Regions from separate parts of the Mesobacillus sp. QJM3NY_10 genome, predicted to be linked through region 1. Evidence: riboswitches for the same ligand, from Rfam matches in the RefSeq annotation. Region 1 holds a riboswitch; the other holds the start of a gene.

Region 1 (10,490 bases):
TATTTTTTCTTGTCGGATTTTCCGAAGAAAATAGCCCATTATCTTCATTTGGGTAAAAGGAGAGCCCCTGCATTGCCCGAAAGTGCGCTATCTCTTTCATTTGGGTAAAAGGAAAGCCCTTGCATTGCCCGAAAGTGTGTTATTTTCTGCATTTGGGTAAAAGGAGAGCCCCTGCATTGCCCGAAAGTGCGCTATCTCTTTCATTTGGGTAAAAGGAAAGCCCTTGCATTGCCCGAAGGTGTGCCATTATCTTCATTTGGGTAAAAGGAGAGCCCTTGCATTGCCCGAAGTGTGCCATTTCCTTCATTTGGGTAAAAGGAGAGCCCCTGCATTGCCCGAAAGTGTGTTATTTTCTTCATTTAGGTAAAAGGGAAGCCCTGCATTTTCTATCGGGATAAGGAAATACCTTGTTTGTATAAGTCTCTTCCATCAATAAGTTGAGTCTAGTGACCATTCTTAGGAAGAATTATCTATTAACAATTGGATTCAATTCAGGGTATGATGATTGAGTATTTAGATAATTGAAATTTTACATATATTCATATCTTTATATTGTAATATAATTTTTCAACATCTATAATACATAGTACACGAACAGTTGTGTTTTTAAGGAGGACAATGTTAGTTGTTGGCCTCTTGAAAAACCACAAACAAGAGAACTTACTTATGGGGGAGATGACGATGAAAGATTTACTGAAGAAGTGGAATCAAGTAAGCCTGGTGAAACAGATCATTGCTGGTTTGTTGGTTGGTATTATCCTTGCTTTATCCATCCCGGAACTAGCAAAGCCGGTTGCTATTTTTGGATCTTTATTTGTAAGTGCCTTGAAGGCGGTTGCTCCTGTATTGGTATTATTCCTGGTTATGTCGGCGATTGCCCAGCATAAACGCGGACAAAAAACAAACATGAAAACGATTATTTCTTTATACCTTTTAGGAACATTTGCCGCCGGACTTATTGCGGTCATTGCTAGTTTTATGTTCCCGGTAAGCTTGAAGCTGTCAACAGGTGCTGAGGGCCTGACGCCTCCTGGAAGTATAGTTGAGGTTCTTAGAACGGTATTGCTTAACATTGTTGATAATCCTGTTAATGCTATTATGAATGCTAATTATATCGGTATCTTAGCCTGGGCAGTCTTAGTCGGCCTTGCTCTGAAGAATGCGTCTGATTCAACAAAAACAGTGATTGGGAATTTATCCGATGCCATGTCCAAAATCGTCACTTGGGTGATAAAATTCGCTCCACTTGGCATCATGGGACTTGTATTTGAGTCAATTACAACAAACGGACTTAGCTCTTTGCTAGGTTATGGAAAACTACTTGCCATTCTGATTGGCGTCATGCTTGTTATGGCACTTGTAGTCAATCCGCTCATTGTTTTCACTCAAATAAGGCAGAATCCATATCCGCTTGTCTTCAAATGTTTGAAGGAAAGTGGTATTACCGCATTCTTTACACGCAGTTCAGCTTCAAACATCCCAGTTAATATTAAAATATGTGAAGATTTAGGTCTGGATAAGGATTCATATTCTGTTTCCATTCCATTAGGCGCAACCATCAATATGGCTGGAGCTGCCGTGACGATTACTGTTATGACACTGGCTGCTGTTCATACACTTGGCATTCAGGTTGATATTCCTACTGCCATTCTTCTAAGTGTTATGGCTGCCATCAGCGCTGCAGGTGCTTCAGGTGTTGCCGGTGGTTCACTGCTGCTGATTCCTCTCGCATCCAGCTTGTTCGGCATCCCAAATGATGTCGCCATGCAGGTAGTTGCAGTAGGTTTCATCATCGGTGTTTTACAGGATTCTTTTGAGACAGCCCTTAACTCATCGACAGACGTATTATTTACGGCTGCCGTAGAATTCAAGAAATGGCGCCAAGATGGAAAAATCATCGAAATCAAAAAAGCATCATAATATGGACGGAAGCAGGGGAACGGACCTCTGCTTCCCTTTTTTTGCTCAGCATATGAGCTAGTTGTCTTAAAGAAAAGGGTCCACACGACGAATTAAAAATAGTTGAAAAAGAATGAAAGATGATTTACTATCAATTCATAACACGATATATTGTGTTAGATGAACAGTTTCATAACTAAATATTGAAATTACCGATAAGTATGGTGTCTGAACAAGACTTAATAGGGAATCTGGTGAGAATCCAGAACTGTTCCCGCAACTGTAAGTGCTGACGAAATAAGGAAGAACCACTGTCTAAAAAATAGATGGGAAGGCCTTAAAGTAGGGTGAAGCACAAGTCAGGAGACCTGCCATATTTATTCGTGTTATCTTCTTCGGGAATAGGGAAGGTATACGGGGATCAATTGATAGACTCATGCTGTTTTTTACGGCTTCATATGAGCTGTTAATACATCAACGTTTACTTAAAACCCATCTTTCGAGATGGGTTTTTCTCATTTTTTAGGGAGCATTTTTTACACACAGGAGGTCAGAAATGGAAGGATTATCAGCAAATGTATCAAGGACATTTCAGAACAGGCTCGTCCTGCCGCCGGATACAAACCATCTTGGAACGATTTTTGGCGGAACCGTGCTGAGCTATATTGATGAAATAGCTGCAATTGCAGCAATGAAACACAGCAGAAGGGCTGTTGTCACCGCCTCGATTGACTCGGTTAACTTTTTGTCTTCCGCTGTAGTGGGCGATATTTTAACACTCGAAGCGGTCGTCATTTCAACAGGCAGGACGTCGATGGAAGTGTTCGTGAAAGTGGAAAGTGAAAACTTGAAAACTAGCAGGAAAACGCTGACGACCACTTCAATTCTTACCATGGTCGCGAAGGATGACAGTGGTGCACCTGTACCGGTTGCGAAGGTCATTCCCGAAAATGATGAAGAACGGCAGATGTCCAACACTGCCGATATGAGAAGGCAGCGAAGGATGGAAATGAGAAAAAGTAATCAAGTTGGAGGGATAATCGATGAGTATCCAGGTAAAGGATGAGAATACAGCCAAACTGATTGCAGGAATAGAGTCTTCGTTCCCTGAATTGGACTTTCAATCGTTCAAAGAGAAGGTGGACCAAGCTCTCGAAGTAAAAGAAATGACTGGCGATCAGGTTGAAAACATGCTGATTTTGACCGCAGTTGAACGAATCGGCCGGAACGAACCTGAATGGACATATGTGGCAGCCAGGTTTTACCTAAAGAAATTATACAAGCTTAGCGCACGCTTCAGAAAAAGCGGGAAAGAGACTGGTTACGGTTCGTTCTACGAATTGATCAATAGCTTAATAGAGATTGGCATTTATGACGGCGGGATATTAAAGTCCTACACCCGAGAAGAAATCGAATATCTTGAAAAAGTCATCGATCCAGAAAGAGACAAGCTGTTTACTTACATAGGCCTTGTGACCATGGCGGAAAGGTACCTGGCACGCACACAAAATGGTGATTACGCTGAACTTCCCCAGGAGCGGTTCATGACGATTGCCATGACGTTGCTGGCTGAAGAACCAACGGAAATACGGCTTCAGTTAGTGGAAGAGGCATATTGGGCGCTTTCCAATCTATATATGACAGTCGCCACACCGACATTATCGAATGCTGGGAAAAGCTACGGCCAGTTATCGAGCTGCTTTATTGATACAGTCGCGGATGATTTGAGGAGTATTTACGATAGTAATACAGATATCTCCACTTTGAGCAAAAATGGTGGCGGCATTGGCGTCTATCTTGGCAAAATCAGAAGCCGCGGCAGTGATATTAAGGGTTTTAAAGGGGTCAGTTCCGGAGTCATTCCCTGGATGAAGCAGCTGAATAACACCGCGGTTTCTGTTGATCAATTAGGTCAGCGCCAGGGTGCGATCGCTGTGTATCTTGATGTGTGGCATAAAGATATCTTTCAGTTTCTTGATGCAAAACTGAACAATGGAGATGAGCGACAGCGGACGCATGATTTGTTTTCGGGCATTTGCATCCCCGATTTATTTATGGAACAAGTAGAAAAACGAGGTGACTGGTATCTGTTCGATCCTCATGAAGTGAGGAGTGTCATGGGGTTTTCCCTAGAAGATTATTTCGATGAGGAAAAAGGGGCAGGCTCCTTCCGTGAAAAATATTGGGCCTGTGTCTACAATCCTGACTTGTCACATCAGGTGGTCCCTGCCATCGAAATCTTTAAATCAATCATGATCTCTCAGCTTGAAACCGGAACACCGTACATGTTTTACAGGGATCAGGTTAACAGGCTGAATGCCAACCACCATAAAGGGATGGTTTACTGCAGCAATCTTTGTACGGAAATCACACAGAATATGAGCCCTACCCTTTTGGAAGAGGAAACAGTGCAGGACGGAAAGATTTTAATCTATAAAAAACCGGGTGACTTTGTCGTCTGCAACTTATCCTCGATTTCTTTAGCGAAAAGTGTGATCGATGATGTCCTGGAAAGAGTGATCAATATCCAGGTGAGGATGCTCGACAATGTCATCGATATCAATGAGATTCCTGTCCTGCAGGCTCAAATTACGAACAAAAACTACAGGGGAATCGGACTGGGGACATTCGGCTGGCATCATCTGCTGGCTCTAAAAGAAATCAAATGGGAGAGCGAAGAAGCTGTCGAGTATTGTGATAGTCTTTATGAAAATATCGCTTTTTTAACCATTAACGCTAGCCTCGAACTGGCAAAAGAAAAAGGGGCATATCCTTATTTCGAAGGCTCCGACTGGTGTAATGGACAGTTTTTCGAGAAGAGACAATACACTGGCGAAAAGTGGAACAACCTCGCTGAAGAAGTGAAGCAGAACGGAATCAGAAACGGGTACCTAATGGCAGTAGCGCCAAACTCTTCGACCTCAATTTTAGCAGGTTCAACAGCGAGCATTGACCCGATTTTCAGGCTCGAATATTCCGAGGAGAAGAAAGATTACAAGATTCCTGTGACCGCGCCAGATCTATCAGCCGAAACGATGTGGTTCTATAAGACAGCCTATAACGTTGACCAGCATTGGAGCATCAGGCAGAATGCCCGCCGACAGCGCCATATCGATCAATCGATTTCATTTAATTTTTACGTCACCAACAACATTAAGGCAAAAGCATTGCTGGATCTGCATATGGATGCCTGGAAGTCGGGATTAAAAACGACGTATTATGTCCGCTCCACATCCAGCAGTGAGTTTGACGAATGTGAGAGCTGCCATAGTTAAGAGGAAAGGACGGATAAGAATGAAGCAATTGAAGAAAAGAACTCTTGTAGACGTCGAGGCTCCCAATGCTTCGACTGCTATTATAAATGGCCGTAGTTCAAATATCTTAAACTGGGATGATGTGCGCTTCCCGTGGGCCTATCCGAAGTATAAAAGGATGCTGGGCAATTTCTGGACTCCTTTTGAGATCAATATGTCAAAGGACATTAAGCAATTCCCCATGCTTTCCGAAAAGGAACAGGATGCCTTTTTAAAAATCATCGGGCTGCTGGCACTCCTTGACAGCATTCAAACGGACTATGCCGGTAAAGTTGCCGATTATCTCACCGACTCCAGCTTAAATGCACTGATGATCATTTTGGCTCAACAGGAAGTAATCCATAATCATTCCTACAGCTATGTGCTGTCAAGCATCGTATCCAAATCGAAGCAGGAGAAAGTGTTTGACTATTGGAGGACAGAACCAATCCTGCGCAAGCGGAATGAATTTATAACGGACGGCTATAAAGGTTTCGCGGAAAATCCAAGCATTGAAAATCTATTGCATTCGATTGTTTATGATGTCATCCTTGAAGGCCTGTTTTTCTACTCGGGCTTTGCCTTCTTTTATAATCTGGCCCGAAATCAGAAAATGGTCGGCACCAGCACGATGATTAATTACATCAACCGTGACGAACAGCTTCATGTAGGGTTATTCGAAAAGATTTTCAAAGAAATTCTGCATGAAAATCCCGAATACAACACAGAATCATTGAGAGAATTTGGAACGGCAGCCTTCCAGGAAGCAGCACGATTGGAGATTGAGTGGGCGGAGTATATTATCGGCAACGAGATTGATGGACTGCTCATGTCAGACGTGGAAGCCTATATCAAGTTCATGGCAAACAAACGAGCAGAACAACTAGGCTTTCCTGCCCCATTCGAAGGACATCGAACCAATCCATTAAGATGGATCATCGCCTATCAGGAAGTAGACCTTGGCAAGACCGACTTCTTTGAGCAAAAATCAAGACAGTACACGAAAACATCCGCTGATAATGGGTTTGATGAATTATAAAATGATCTGCGTTCGTTCATTTTATAAGTTTTACTATTATTTGATAAAATGGAAGCATAGGGACGTCCCTTTGCTTCCATTTTTTATCGTCCACTATACTTCATTAGAAAGTAGGGCATCAGAATGAAAACGGAGAAAGAAAAGATGCTGGCCGGGGAAATGTACAATCCTGCTGACCCCGTTTTGGTAAAAGAGCGTGAGGAAGCTAGACGAAAAGTTAGAATTTATAATCAAACATTGGAAACCGAAGGGGAAAAACGGAGCAAGTTATTAAAAGAATTACTAGGCTCAACAGGGGAAACCGTGGTGATGGAGCCGAATATCCGCTTTGATTACGGCTATAACACCCATGTGGGAGAGAACTTTTTTGCCAATTTTGATTGTACCATCCTCGATGTTTGTGAAGTCCGCTTTGGCGACAATTGTATGCTCGCACCAGGCGTGCAGATTTACACAGCCACACATCCACTCCATCCAGATGAACGAAATTCAGGAAGGGAATATGCAAAGCCGATTACGTTTGGAAATAATGTCTGGATTGGCGGAAGTGCCATCATAAACCCGGGGGTAACGGTGGGAGACAATGTCGTGATTGCATCAGGAGCGGTTGTTATAAAGGATGTACCAGATAACGTGGTGGTTGGCGGCAATCCAGCGAGAGTTATAAAACAGATTGAACTTTAAGAAGGAAAACCTAGCTTGTTTTGGACAGGAAAGAATCTCTAGATCAGGTCTGGCCCTGGGAACGAAGTGTGTATGAATGGAGGAAACAAGAATGAAAGAACAGGTTGTGATTGTCGGGGCTGGCCTATCAGGTCTTCATGCTGCCTCTATGCTGCAATCAAAAGGTATAAGCTGCAAAGTCCTGGAAGTGCGCAGCCGGATTGGGGGCAGGGTTTTGAGCTTAGAGGTCAAAGACAGTCCGGAGCTTGGCCGGTTTGATTTGGGGCCGACCTGGTTCTGGCCGAATCACGAGCCTGCGATAACCAATTTGGTGAAAGACCTTGGATTGCCCACCATTGAACAGCATACAGCAGGAGCGATGCTTTTTGAGCAATCGCAAACTGGGCAGGTACAACGTCATGTTCTGCCAGAAGGCGCAGTTGAAAGGTCGGTGCGGCTGGCCGGTGGAATCCAGTCCCTAATTGACGCCATTGCATCATCACTTCCGTCTGAGACAGTCTTACTGAATACCCAGGTTAAAGCAATCCAACTGGATCAATCTGGCGGAGTCACAATAGAAGCAGAGCAACCTGATGGAAAAGAGAAAAGCATTCGGGCCGCAGCTGTCATCCTCGCATTGCCACCTCGAATCGTTGTGGAAAGGATTGCTTTTTCACCGGCACTTCCCAATGAACTGATAGCCAGCCTCAAAGGCAAGCCGACATGGATGGCGGGACAGGCTAAGGCAGTAGCCGTTTATGAACGCCCATTCTGGAGGGATGCTGATCTTTCCGGTCAGGTCACTAGCTGGGCCGGGCCCCTGCAGGAAATCCATGATGCTTCTCCTGATACAGGTTATGGCGCCCTTTTTGGTTTCTTCGGACTTCCGGCAAAGATGCGTCATGAACTTGGTGAGGAACATATTCTGAGACTAGTCACTGACCAATTGACAAGGTTATTTGGTCCTCAAGCTGGAAAACCTCTTGCTCTCCTTTACAAAGACTGGGCGAGCGATCCAGAAACAGCTGTGGAGGAAGATGCACAGCCGTTGACCAGCTTCCCGGAATATGGACTTCCGGCAGGAAAGAGTTCATGGGAAAAGCGGGTTATTTTTGCTGGTACAGAAACAGCGTCTGGGCACGGAGGGCATCTGGAAGGAGCGCTTCAGGCAGCTGAGCGAGCGGTCTCTATAGCGAGGGAAATGGTTAATAGCAATTTAGCATAAGGAATAGAGAAGTAAAACAAAAGCGCCACTCGTCCGATAATTTGGAAGAGGCGCTTTTTTTGATGTTCCAAAATTATTCTGGTTTACTTCTATTCATCGATGATAGAAACGGTGGAGGTTAAATAGTTCATATTACCTACATAGCAATGATATAGTTATAAAAAACTAACTTGAGAGGAAGCTGTAATACATGAGTTGTAATGCGTGTGTGGTAGGGAATTTACAGTTTGAGATCAAGGTTGATGGGGAACGGAATTTGTCCATCTTTCCTGAAGTGGTCCACCATATGGACCGTAACGGTGATTTGCTTCGGGCTGATGGGGATTTTTTAGTTGTAAGAGAAGCGGGAATGAGGGATTTCCTGGATTTTTGCGATGATCATATGGATCCTGAGAATGTTTTCTTCCGGTTGGATGGTGAGAAATGGAGGCTGGTTGCAGAGGCAGGAGATATTCTCGAAAGCCAGTGGATTGACGAGGTCATCCTTAGTGAGCTTGTGACCTGCCATGCACAGCCGATCCTTAAGGCTGAAGGCGAAATTTATGCGTATGAGATGCTGGCACGGTTTTACCGTGAGGATGGGTCAATGATCTATCCTGGTGAAATCTTCGGCGCGGCGAGGAAGAGGGACAGATTGTATGCGCTTGACCGGATTTGCAGGATGGCTGCGGTAAGGGCATCTACTTTTACTGATAAAAAGGTTTTTATTAATTTCATCCCGACTTCGATTTATTCACCGGAGTTCTGTCTGAAATCGACCACCATGCTGGCAGATAAGTTAGGAGTCAATCCGGATAGGCTTGTATTTGAAGTGGTAGAAACAGAAAACGTGGAAGACACGGATCATCTGAAAAGGATCCTGGCTTTTTACAAAGAAAAAGGTTTTCGTTATGCGTTGGATGATGTAGGAGAGGGATATAGTACACTTGAACTGCTGTCAGATCTGCAGCCACATTATATGAAATTGGATATGAAGTATGTCCAGGGAGTTGCCACGGATACACAAAAGCAACAGACAGCTTCCGCTTTTTTGGCCGAAGCGAAGAGGCTTGGTTCCGTACCGCTTGCGGAGGGGATCGAGTTGGAGGAAGATTTTAAGTGGCTTAAGGAAAAAGGATATCAGCTATTTCAGGGATATCTGTTCGGAAAGCCTGCTCCAATTGAAGTGAAGAAGTTGAATGAAGAATAAAAAAGAAACCGTGAAATACGGTTTCTTTTTCTTAATCCAGCTCCAGCGCTTGTCGGGGCTGAACGAGGCGCTTGCGCTTTTTGTTCCTATATATTCTCGGGTGAATTCTGGGAACATCTTGCTTCCCATACCTCTTTCATTTCTTTGATCGCTTCTGTCAGGAGCGCGATATCCTTCAGAATTTGCGCTTTGATTATTGTATCAGCACTTGATTGATATTCATCTTTCAGTTGACTTAGTTCCCTCTGGAATAGAAAAAGTGTGAGCAACTTAATCTCCCCCTTTTGGTATAACAATCATTCTCTCTATATATAGTTCAAAATACCCAAAATTCTAATAGGATAAACATAAAATTTGGTAAAAAGCCTCACCCAACTAAATTGGGCGAGGCTTTTGAAATTAGGCTGTTGTCTTTTGCGCTTCAAGTACCGCTACAGACTCTTTCCTCTGGTAGTAATACCAGTTTAAGATGATTGACAGTACATAGAAGCCAATGAAGATGAAGAATGCCGGTGCATAGCCTCCTGAAATATTGATGGACCAGCCGAACAGTTTTGGAATCAAGAATGATCCATATGCTGCGAATGCTGCGGTAAAACCGAGCACTGGTGCCGCTTCTTTCGGAACGAAGATTCCCGGGATCATTTGGAATGTTGAACCAGAACCGATTCCAGCAGCAATGAACAGGATTAGGAATGAAATCAGGAAGCCGCTGAATAGCTTGTTGCCAAGGAAGAAGATGACGCTTCCTGCTCCGACCATCATTACCAGCAAGACAATCGATGTCAGTTTAGCCCCCCCCATCTTATCAGCAAGCCACCCGCCGACAGGACGTGATGCTGCAGCAAGGAAAGCACCTAAGAAGGCTAAAGAGATATATTCAGGGAACTGTGATTTCAATAATAGCGGGAATGCCGCTGAGTATCCGATGAATGAACCAAATGTTGCAACGTAAAGCCATGTCATGATCCAAGTGTGCTTTCTTTTAACAATGACGAATTGATCAGAGAATGATTGCTTTGTTCCAGGCAGGTTATCCATGCCGAACCATGCTGCAATTGTGACAATCGCGATTGGTAAAAGCCAGATGAATGCTGCGTTTTGCAGGAATACTTCCTGGCCGTTAGACAATTTCTGTCCATCGCCAGCGATAAAAGCGAAAGTTCCAGTTGTAATGATCAA
Region 2 (10,490 bases), 230 kb from region 1:
TAGCAACAAAGTAACCGACTAAAAGAATCAGCGCTGCCGCGAAAAGTTTAGGAATGAAGGACAGGATTCCTGCGATCATGTTTTCGAAAGGTTCTGAAACGCCGTGCAGGTTCAGTGCGGACAATACAGCTGGCAATGCCATCAGTAAGACAAGATAGAAGACGATGTTCGCGACTTTATCAACTGCATTCGTCGTCTGCTGGTTGTCGTCCGTAAGCTTATACTTGCTTAACTTTTCATGGACACCTAGCGTCTTGCCGCCTTTTTGGATCAGGAATTTCAAGCCAGAAGCAATCAACCAGGCAAATAATAGAATCAATCCTGCTTTCAGGATATTAGGAATCGCTGCGGCAATAGTGGAGAACATTCCGATGAGCGGCTCCGTCAAAACATATAAATCTAAGATATTCAGGAACATGATGAAGACAAATACTAGAATTAAAATATAGACAATCTTGCTGATGATTTTTTCAGCGGAATACTTGTTATTGTTCACATTCGAAAAAAGCTTGTTATCAAGGCTTGTTTTCTGAAGCCCTTTGTAAACTGCTTTTTCTATTAATTTTGCGACAAGCCATCCGACGAGCAGGACTGCAAGCGCGATCAGCACATTGGGCAGTTTGCCAAGAATGCTGTCCCAGCCATTGTAAAAATTATTGTTCAAACTTCTCACTCCTCATTTTAATTGGATTTTCAAGCCGAGCTGCGGATGTGTATGGATAAAAACTAAAACTAGTGCAGCTTCAACCTGTGAAAAAAGTCCTTAGTTAGCTAGCAAGCATACTTTAATCTACCCAAATATTGTCTATGTAAACAAAGTAAGGAACATCGTCTAATGGGAGTGTTGAGTTTTGAAACTATTGATATAAAGAGAGAGAAGAGGGAAGGGCTGTACAGATTTTAAAGAAGTCTTCGATTGTGTACGAGATTTAAGAGGGGCTATAAATAATAAAAAACCGAGCAAGGGGCTCGGTTTTAATTGTTATGCTTTCTTCGATCTTTTTAAATATGCGTAAATCAGGTATCCGAAAATCACGACGACACCTAAAATGATCGTGAGCATCGCGAAGTTTTCTTCAATGAATGGCATTGCTTTGTCACCTAGAGCAACGATGATCGCTGCTTCAAGGAAGAAGCGTAGGCCTCGTCCAATAATGGACCAGATGATTAGTGTTGGAATCTTCACATTGGAGATTCCGGAAAAAATCGTGAACACTTTGTATGGGATTGGAGTGAAACCAGCTATTAAGATCGCCATCGCGCCGTACTTTTCGAAGTACCCTTCTACTAGGGCGATTTTTTCTTCTTTTATAAAATAACGCAGAATTGGACGGCCAACTTTTTTACCGATGTACCAGCCCAGTAGTGCTCCGAGCACGGATCCGGCTGTTGTGATGAATGCGTACCACAATGCCCGGTCAGGGTTCGCGATTCCCATTGGGATCATCAAGACATCAGGCGGGATCGGGAAAAAGGAAGATTCCAGGAAAGACACGAAGAATAGTCCCCAGGAACCAAATTCAAGCAGCCATTCTTCAAACGCATGTATCCATTCAGACATGAAAAAGTATCTCCTTTAAGTTGTTATAGGGAGGCAGCAAAATGAGCCTAGTAAAGAGTATACCATGTTTAATTCTGCTAGAGCCAACTATTTCAGCAATGAGATGATCGCATCTGACGGCCGGTTATCAGAGGCCGCAGGTAAATGAAAAGTCAGTGATTATTTATTTTCAGGCTAATAGTGGTACTCTATAAAGGAACTCGATAAAAAGAGGGAGTTGTCTATGGAATACATAATCTATTTGCTGCTCGGCGGCTTGATCAGTGTCCTCTCTGGATTTTTCGGGGTGGGCGGAGGCTTTATCCTGACGCCCATATTACTGTTGGTAGGATTTTCGCCACTTGAAGCAATCACGACAAGTTTGTTTTTCACAGTGGGTACATCTATTTCGGGAATTACAGCACATATACGCCTAAAGAATATCCTCTGGAAAGAGGGATTGATCATGGGAGTAAGTGGTATTGTCGCGACGCAGCTGGCGAGACCACTTGTGTATGCTCTTGAAGCGCGAGGGTGGGATGAAGTCGTCATTCCTTTCCTCTATATTATACTGCTCACTTATTTCGCGATAAAAATGATTCGCCAGGGCAAGAAGACAGACGACGGGAACCCTGCCCCAACTTATTTTTCGATGCCAATGCTATTGGCTGTTGGCTTTCTCGGTGGTTTTGTTTCGGCAACACTGGGCGTTGGCGGCGGGTTCATCATCGTACCGCTTATCATTACATCGCTGGGCTTCAATCCGAAAAAGGCAGTCGGAACGAGTCTTTTTGCTGTACTGTTGATCGTCTCAGTAGGATTCATCTCATATGCGATCAATACGGAAATCAATTACTTTATTGGTCTGATGCTGATTGCCGGTACGCTATTCGGCTCCCATTTCGGCGCAAGGATGACTGGTTATTTTGAAAACAGGGAAATGAACGGAATGCTAGGTATCCTTTATCTTGTCACGCTGGCAGGAGCAGTTCTGAAGCTGTTTGATCTGAATAAAATGGGCCTTTGGATAATGGGTATTTTCATAGTGTATTTTTTTGTAAAGTCACTACTTAAAACCAGGGTAATGAAAAAAGGCTGAGCAGCTCAGCCTTTTTAATGGTTAACCAGGACTTTATAAAATTATTGAGTCGTGGATAACTCCATGTAGTTTTTTTAATCCAGCTCCAGCGCCTAGCCCCTCGAGTCGCTTCGGTCCGCCCAATGAAGTCAAAGAACGACTTCACCGGTCGGCCCTCCAGCGCTTGTCGGGGCTGAACGAGGCGCTTGTGCTTTTTGTTCTTTAAGCCTCCGAGGTGAATGGATGTTTTATGAACTTAGGAAGCTCCAGTCCGGCTCCCTTTTTCACAAACAATGCTCCCTCTCTTTTAAAAGGAACGCGCTGAAACTGGAGGTCTTTGTAATCAGGTGTGAAGTGGAATTCGATACAGTCTGTTTCCCCAAAGCCAGCAACAATGTTTTTGATATTAACAGGTGATGTACTGATAACATCGTACAGTTGGACAACGCGGTTTTCCTTTGTGAAAATAACAATCGCGTCTTCTTCTGCAAGATAGTAGAGATGGTCGGTAAAAATATTCAGGATATGGTACATCGTAATCCCGGACGAATTGGTAGTCGAAAAGGTTTTTGAATCCGGCACTCGTCCGTAAACTGTTTTTTCAATGAAATCCAGGTCATCTGCCAAATCGAGTTTCCTAAAATCGAATCCGCCTGGGCCAGCAGATATCTTTGCGGCATGCTGATACTCCTCAACCTCTTCAAACCCGAATTTCGGATAAAAGTCGAGCACACGATCATTCGCGAACAGGTACATAAAATCATACTTTCTCTGATACACGTCCAAAACATGGTTCATCAGACTTGCTGACAGACCCTTGTTCCGATATTCCAGATGAGTCATAACGGTGCCAATCTGAAGAGCTTTATAACTTTTTCCTTCAATAATAAAATCGAGCTCGTTTACAGAGACATTGGCAACAATCTTGTCGTTATCTGCATAGGAGAACGGGATGTATCGCTCTCCCCAATATCCATGTTCGTGCCAGCTTTCAAAATCAATTCCAAAAACATCAAGTGCCAGCTGCAGGAAGCTTTTTCTTAAAGTTTTATTGTCGCGGTAATGGCTTACTAGCTTCATATATCAAAACTCCTGTCTTTCGAGGCAAACATGTATGTTTTATGATGGAACCGGATACCGTAAATCAATCCGATCGCGAGCATATTGCCCATAAGCGAGCTGCCGCCGTAACTGATGAATGGCAGCGGAATCCCGGTAATCGGCAGCAACTGGATCGTCATCCCGATATTCTGGAAGACGTGAAAGGTGATCATGCTGATGACGCCCGCGCTAATGTAGGTATTGAATGGGTCATTCGTATCCAGTGCGGTTTTTGTCAAATGGTAGATTAACAGGAAGTAAAGGCCGATGACAAAGCTGCCGCCCGCAAAGCCAAATTCCTCGCCGATCACACTGAAGATGAAGTCCGTATGGCTTTCGGGAATGTAGACTTCACTGCCCTTCAGGCCTTTCCCGGTAAGCATACCGGAACCAATGGCACTGAGGGATTTTTGCAGATGGTAGCCATATTCAGGGTAGCTCTCTGGGTCAAGCCACGCATAAATGCGCCCGAACTGATACGTTTTTACACCCAGGTATTCTTTTAGGATTTCCGGTTTCCAGATCACGAGATACAATATGCCTGCTCCAAGTGCCGCACCTCCGCCATAAAGCGGCAGGATGATTTTCCAGGTGATACCTGAAACAAGGATGATTCCTGTGAAAATCGCAAGCACGACGAGAGAGGTTCCTAGGTCTGGCTGCAGCATGATCATTCCAAGTGGCAAGGCGGTTATGAAGCCAAGCTTGATGAAAAGCAGGAAGTCAGTTTGAAGTGTCTTTCTTGTATGCCTTTTATGGTGGGCATAGATCGTGCTGCTAAGGGCAAGAATCAGAAAGACTTTCATGAATTCTGAAGGTTGGATGGAACCGAACGGCTCGATGAAAAACCAGCTTTTTGCGCCATTCCTTTCCTCGGCTATACTGGCAGGAGCGAAAAACAGGAAGATGAGCAGGAAGACTCCGAAGCCGTACAAATACCAGCTGAGTTTGCGGTACTGTTCGCTGTCGAACATCATCACGACACCAATGATCCCCGACCCAACGACATACCAAAAGATTTGTTTGTATAAAAAGTTCTGTCCAACATATTGGCCTGTTCTCTGGGCGCTGTATATCGCGAAGCAGCTTGTCAGAAAGAACAACAATAAAAGGAGCGTCAATGTCCAATCAAACCGGTCAAATTTTTTAATAGGCTTCTCCATTTGCTACACCCTGTCTCAATCCGTTTTTACAATATTATGCTAGCAGAGTTGAATTATCCTTACAATCCCTGCTCAGGTAACATTTTCCTATGCAAGTAATAGACGAATGAAAAGAGAGAATAGTTCCTTTTGTAAAGGCTCTTTTCTCAAACTTTGTTGCTATTGAATACAAGATTGGAGTGATTTCCCTATATTCCTTCGTAAAGTTGACGCCTCTTATGAGAAAGAGCATGCAAACTTCTTACCGACCTGCAAAATGGGTATATATTACGTTAAAATCGTCTTTAGGATTTTAACAACAATTTTTACGAAAACAGTGTTTGTAAAAGGGATTCTTTTAACGTGTTAGTACGATAATAATTATGTTTTTGAAGAGTCAGAATAAGATATTTTCATGTGTTTTTGTTAGAATGGAAGGAGTGTTATTTGTACGGAGTCAGAGTGTCGCTGGCAATCATGCAGCTGAGAATTTTCCGGGAGGTTGTGCCATTGAAAAAGAACCATCCTTATAGCAGGGATTTACTATATGTCCATTTGAACGAGCGGGACCAGTACGTGCTCTCGCATGGTATGGAATTCTATGAATTCGCAAGGTCATTGTCTGATTCGCTTAACCATCTGCTGCTGTTGAAGCATCGCTATGAGGATGGTGAGTTCAATAGACATACCTTATTTGAATATGTACCTGAAGACAGCGTCGAAAAGTTGGTCGCCGCAAATGTCCATGCATACGGGGATTTTTGCTGGATTGACTTTGAGGAAGTGGAAGCACTGAATGTGCTGACGGCCCAGGAGATTGCCGAGCTTCTTTATCTAGGCCATATCAAGCACCATTTGAAGCAGCCATTTTATAACCAGCTCGATAATCGCTTTGTTTACCTTTCCCATGAGGATGGCTGGTTCAACAAAATATATTACCGCAACTTCAATGATTTTTTCCGGATGCTCGGAACGGTCCTTTCTGGCAAGCTCGGGGAAATGAAACCGGAAAAAACACTGCTCGGGATCAGGAAAAAGAAGTCCTACCCAGCCGTCAGCAAGGAGATTCTGAAATCGTTGACACCGGCGATGAAGGAAGGGGCGGTTTTTTCGCTGAAAAACATCCAGCAAAACCGCAACAGAATTGAAATACCGATTTGGATTATCGGAGATTTTGCCAACATGGATGACATGCATGATGAATATAAAGAAGCAAGCCGCAGCAATCCGGATGGCAGGCTTGTCTTTGATAAAAAAGTGAAAGAATGGAGTCTGCTTGCTCAATAAAGCTGTTTTCGTAAAGATTGCTGTTAAAATCCTAAATCCGATTTTAACGTGATAAATACTCAGTTTGTAGGTCGGTACTAAGTTTGCAAGCTCTTTTCTCATAATAGGCTAAAATCTTTATGAAGAAACATGGTCATTTAATCCTATTCTGTAGTCAATAGCAACAAAGTTAAGAAAAGAGCTTCTAATAAAGTCGAAAAAGCAAAATTTTTGGAGCAATTTTTGGCCATTCGTGTATAATGGGATTTAGCGGAAAATTACATATCGAAATGAACGGGTGTCTTTTTAAACAAGACTTAATAGGGAAGTTGGTGAAAATCCAACGCGGTCCCGCCACTGTAAATGGGAGCAATCTGCAACGGCCACTGTACAAATGTATGGGAAGGCGCAGCGAGCATTGACCATGAGCCAGGAGACCTGCCTGTCCATTGCACCAACAAACCTACGAGGATAGGGAGGTGCCGACAGGCTCTATGTCTTTTTATGATAATAAAGAACATTTGCTTACTCGGACATCTCCCCTTCAGGTGGAGATGTTTTTTAAATTTTATCAAAGGCTTTGTTGAGGGCCAATGCTGGATTTTAACATCCAGTTGATTGTAGTGGAAGGCGCGTAGACTCCTGCGGGAAAAGCTGAGAAGATGAGACCCCGCAGGAGCTTGCGACGAGGAGGCTCAGCCTCAGCCCGCGGAAAGCGAAGCGCCTGGAACGAAAATCAACCACGCAAGCCTTATTAGAAATTGGAGGAGAAGCAAATGAAAAAGTTATTATTGTTGATGATGGCTGCTGCCATGATCCTGGTTGGCTGTGGTACTGAATCACAACCTGAAAAGAATGAAGGCGAAAAAACCGCGCAGGAGCAAAAGCCGGGTTTCCCCGTCACTGTAAAAGATGCGCTTGATGAAGAAGTTGTCATTGAAGAAAAGCCAGAAAAGATCATCTCCCTGATTCCGAGCAACACGGAAATCGTTTACGCGCTTGACAGCGGAGATGCGATTGTCGGTGTCACCGATTTCGACAATTATCCAGAGGAAGTAATGTCGAAGGAAAAAATCGGCGGGATGGAATTCAATATAGAGAAAATGATTTCTCTGAAGCCAGACCTCGTTCTTGCTCCTGGATCAACAGCGGACACTGTAAAAGAAGGTCTTCAGCAATTGAAGGATGCAGGAATTGATGTTGTGGTTGTGAATGATGCGCAGTCATTTGAAGAAGTGTATCAATCAATCGAGATGATTGGCCAGGCCATCGGTGAGACAGATAAGGCAAATGAACTTATTGAAAATATGAAAAACAGTTTTGCTGAACTGAAGAAGAAAGCAGAGGCAATTAAACCAGAAGAGCAGAAGTCAGTATTTGTCGAGGTCTCTCCTGCACCGGAAATCTACACAGCCGGTAAAAATACTTTCATTAATGAAATGCTTGAGTTGATTGGCGCCAAGAATGCAGCCGGAGATATGGATGGCTGGCCAAAGGTTGACCCGGAGGCAATCGTCGAGCGTAATCCCGATGTTATTGTGACAACCTATGGTTACTACACAGAAAAACCAATCGAACAGGTTCTTGCGCGGCAAGGCTGGAATAATGTAAAAGCGGTCAAGGACCAGCAGGTATTCGATGTCCACTCTGACCTCGTAACCCGTTCTGGCCCAAGGCTCGCTGAAGGAGCAGAGGAGCTTGCAAAAGCCATTTATCCGGACGTTTTTAAATAATAAAGGATTAGCATATATCATTTCGACAGCATTTTTGATCATTTCGATGCTGTTGGGCATATCGATTGGAACGGTTTCCATCCCTGTACCCGCTATTATTGAAATTATTGGTGCTGAGGTTTTCCGCTTTCAGGGCCAGGGAATCGATTCGATGCATGAGAGCATTGTCATGGATATCAGGCTGCCGCGCGTTTTGCTGGCAGGACTCGTCGGAGCGTCCCTGGCAATTGCCGGTGCGGCGTTCCAGGGACTGCTCCGTAACCCACTGGCTGACCCATATACACTGGGGATTTCATCAGGGGCCTCAATCGGTGCAGTCATCACGTTGTTTTTTGGAATCTCATTGCCGTTAGTTGGGGCATTCACCTTGCCGGTGCTGAGTATTTTGTTCGCATTCGCAACCGTGTTGTTTGTGCTCTTTTTTGCCCGGAGAGTCGACAGGCTGCTAAGGGTTGAGACGATTATATTGACGGGAATCATTTTAAGTTCATTTCTTGGATCATTTATTTCATTGATGATCGCCCTATCTGGCGAGGAACTGCGGCAAATCATTGGCTGGCTGCTTGGCAGCGTCTCGATGCGCGGCTGGGAATACATCAAAATTATTTTCCCTTTCTTTATTGTTGGTTTGGTGATTTTGTTAGCAAATACCAGAGAGTTAAATGCAATGTCCTTCGGTGAGGAACGGGCGCAGCACCTTGGTGTCAATGTCGAGCGCCGCAAAATGCTGATTTTATTGTCTGGCTCGCTTTTAACAGGTTCAGCGGTTGCGGTGTCAGGGACGATCGGCTTCGTCGGCCTCGTCATCCCGCATCTGACAAGGACCGTCTGGGGACCGGATCATCGACATTTGCTGCCGCTATCCGTTTTGATTGGCAGCGGCTTCCTGATTCTTGCCGACCTTGTATCGAGGACAATCATCGCGCCATCAGAATTACCGATCGGCGTGATCACAGCCTTGATTGGAGCTCCGGTTTTTGCATTGATTTTAATGAGAAATCGTAAGGAAAGAAGTGCTGGCCGATGATTACAGTGAAGAGTTTGACAGGCGGATATGCAGGCGGAGAGGTGTTGAAGGGAATCTCCTTTGAGGTTTGCGAGGGGGAGTTGTTTGGAATCCTTGGGCCCAATGGCAGCGGAAAAACAACGCTTTTAAAAATGATCAGCGGAGCTCTGGACTTCAGAGAAGGTTCTATCGACGTGGATGGGCGTCCGTTGACACAATACTTGCCAAAGCAGCTTGCAAGGATGATGGCCGTCCTGCCTCAGCACGGTGAACAGACCTTTCCTTATTCGGTAAAAGAAACCGTCGCACTCGGGCGCTATGCACACCAGAAAGGCTGGTTCAATAGCTGGCGTAATGAGGATGAACAGATCGTCCAGAAGGTGATGGAACAGACAGGGATAACTCGCCTTCAGGATAAATCGATCGTGGAATTGTCCGGCGGTGAAAAGCAGCGGGTATTTCTCGCGCAGGCGCTGGCCCAGCAGCCCAGGATCCTCTTGCTTGATGAGCCGACGAACCACCTTGACCTCAGTTTCCAAAAGGAACTGCTTGACTTGCTGAAAAAGTGGGCAGCGGAAGAGGAGTTGACGGTTGTCTCGATTTTTCATGACTTGAATCTGGCTTCATTATATTGTGACAGGCTGCTGTTGATGGAAAATGGTGAAGTTTTGATCGTTGACACTCCTACAGAGGTTTTAAAGGAAGAAAGAATTAAAAAAGTCTATAAAACCCAGATCAAAAACCATCCGCACCCGGAAATTGCCAAGCCGCAATTGCTGCTGGTTCCCGAAGCGGGCGGCAGTCCTGATGCTGATTTTAAAATAGATGCCAGAATTCTTGATGTAGAACAAGACAGGATTGTCCTGCAGTCACCGATGAACTTGAGGACGATGTCTTCCGGAATCACCGGTGCCGGGATTGGCTGGCATAGTTCGTTCGTGCACAGAGTTGTTCCGATGGAATATGACTGCAGCGACCATAAGGCTGAAATGGCTGAGTATTTGCAGGAGAATGGCTTCCTGCCAAGCGAGACGGTTGGGATGATGACAGCTGTTCCTGCAGAGACAGCATCCTACCAACTGTTTGAGGATGGAGACCTTTCCATTTTCATCATTGTCTCTGCCGGGAATACCCATCGTGACAGACCGCGGAATATCAATACATGGCTATTCATTAATGGCAAGATTTCCGAGGAGGCTTTTATCCAGAGCGCAATGACTGCGGCAGAAGCGAAAATAAGCGTTTTGAATGAGCTTGAGGGAAGCGGGGCTGGCATTGCTGGACAGTCAGCTGGCATTTCGACAGACAGCATATGCATCGCCGCAACCCAGCAGGGGGAGTCGATTGCCTATGCAGGCACTGCCACCCCGCTCGGCAAGCTGATCAGTGAAGGAATTTATACCTGCACGAAGGATGCGATATTGAAGTACAGAGCCAGTAAAGCTGCGTTCAAGCATTAAATGAAGGAATTACATCATTTAGTCTCGAATTCTTGTTTAAGAGGTGATGATGATGGAATTGAAAATGGGTTATGTCATTTTATATGTGGCTGATTTGGAAAAAACAAAGCATTTTTACGGTGAGTTGCTTGGCCTTAAACTTCGAAATGAATTTGGCACCTACA

What was found. A riboswitch is a leader RNA that binds a small molecule or an ion and turns the genes downstream of it on or off. The one in region 1 is predicted to bind cobalamin.
Region 2: it holds a riboswitch for cobalamin, as region 1 does, so the genes downstream of both, AC0VX7_RS01150 (ABC transporter substrate-binding protein) here and AC0VX7_RS02155 (acyl-CoA thioesterase) in region 1, are expected to answer to the same signal.

The regions. Positions count from the first base shown of each region.
Region 1 covers NZ_CM149675.1:433,342-443,831, forward strand. The annotation lists gene sstT (serine/threonine transporter SstT) at 682-1,920, shown strand; cobalamin riboswitch at 2,105-2,289, shown strand; gene AC0VX7_RS02155 (acyl-CoA thioesterase) at 2,456-2,965, shown strand; gene AC0VX7_RS02160 (ribonucleoside-diphosphate reductase subunit alpha) at 2,943-5,174, shown strand; gene AC0VX7_RS02165 (ribonucleotide-diphosphate reductase subunit beta) at 5,194-6,231, shown strand; gene AC0VX7_RS02170 (sugar O-acetyltransferase) at 6,355-6,915, shown strand; gene AC0VX7_RS02175 (flavin monoamine oxidase family protein) at 7,007-8,119, shown strand; gene AC0VX7_RS02180 (EAL domain-containing protein) at 8,310-9,308, shown strand; gene AC0VX7_RS02185 (hypothetical protein) at 9,395-9,577, opposite strand; gene AC0VX7_RS02190 (MFS transporter) at 9,708-10,490, opposite strand, start outside.
Region 2 covers NZ_CM149675.1:205,638-216,127, forward strand. The annotation lists gene AC0VX7_RS01120 (mechanosensitive ion channel) at 1-664, opposite strand, end outside; gene AC0VX7_RS01125 (YqaA family protein) at 983-1,561, opposite strand; gene AC0VX7_RS01130 (sulfite exporter TauE/SafE family protein) at 1,785-2,639, shown strand; gene AC0VX7_RS01135 (GNAT family N-acetyltransferase) at 2,841-3,698, opposite strand; gene AC0VX7_RS01140 (FtsW/RodA/SpoVE family cell cycle protein) at 3,695-4,882, opposite strand; gene AC0VX7_RS01145 (hypothetical protein) at 5,372-6,148, shown strand; cobalamin riboswitch at 6,407-6,587, shown strand; gene AC0VX7_RS01150 (ABC transporter substrate-binding protein) at 6,904-7,860, shown strand; gene AC0VX7_RS01155 (FecCD family ABC transporter permease) at 7,826-8,887, shown strand; gene AC0VX7_RS01160 (heme ABC transporter ATP-binding protein) at 8,884-10,326, shown strand; gene AC0VX7_RS01165 (VOC family protein) at 10,379-10,490, shown strand, end outside.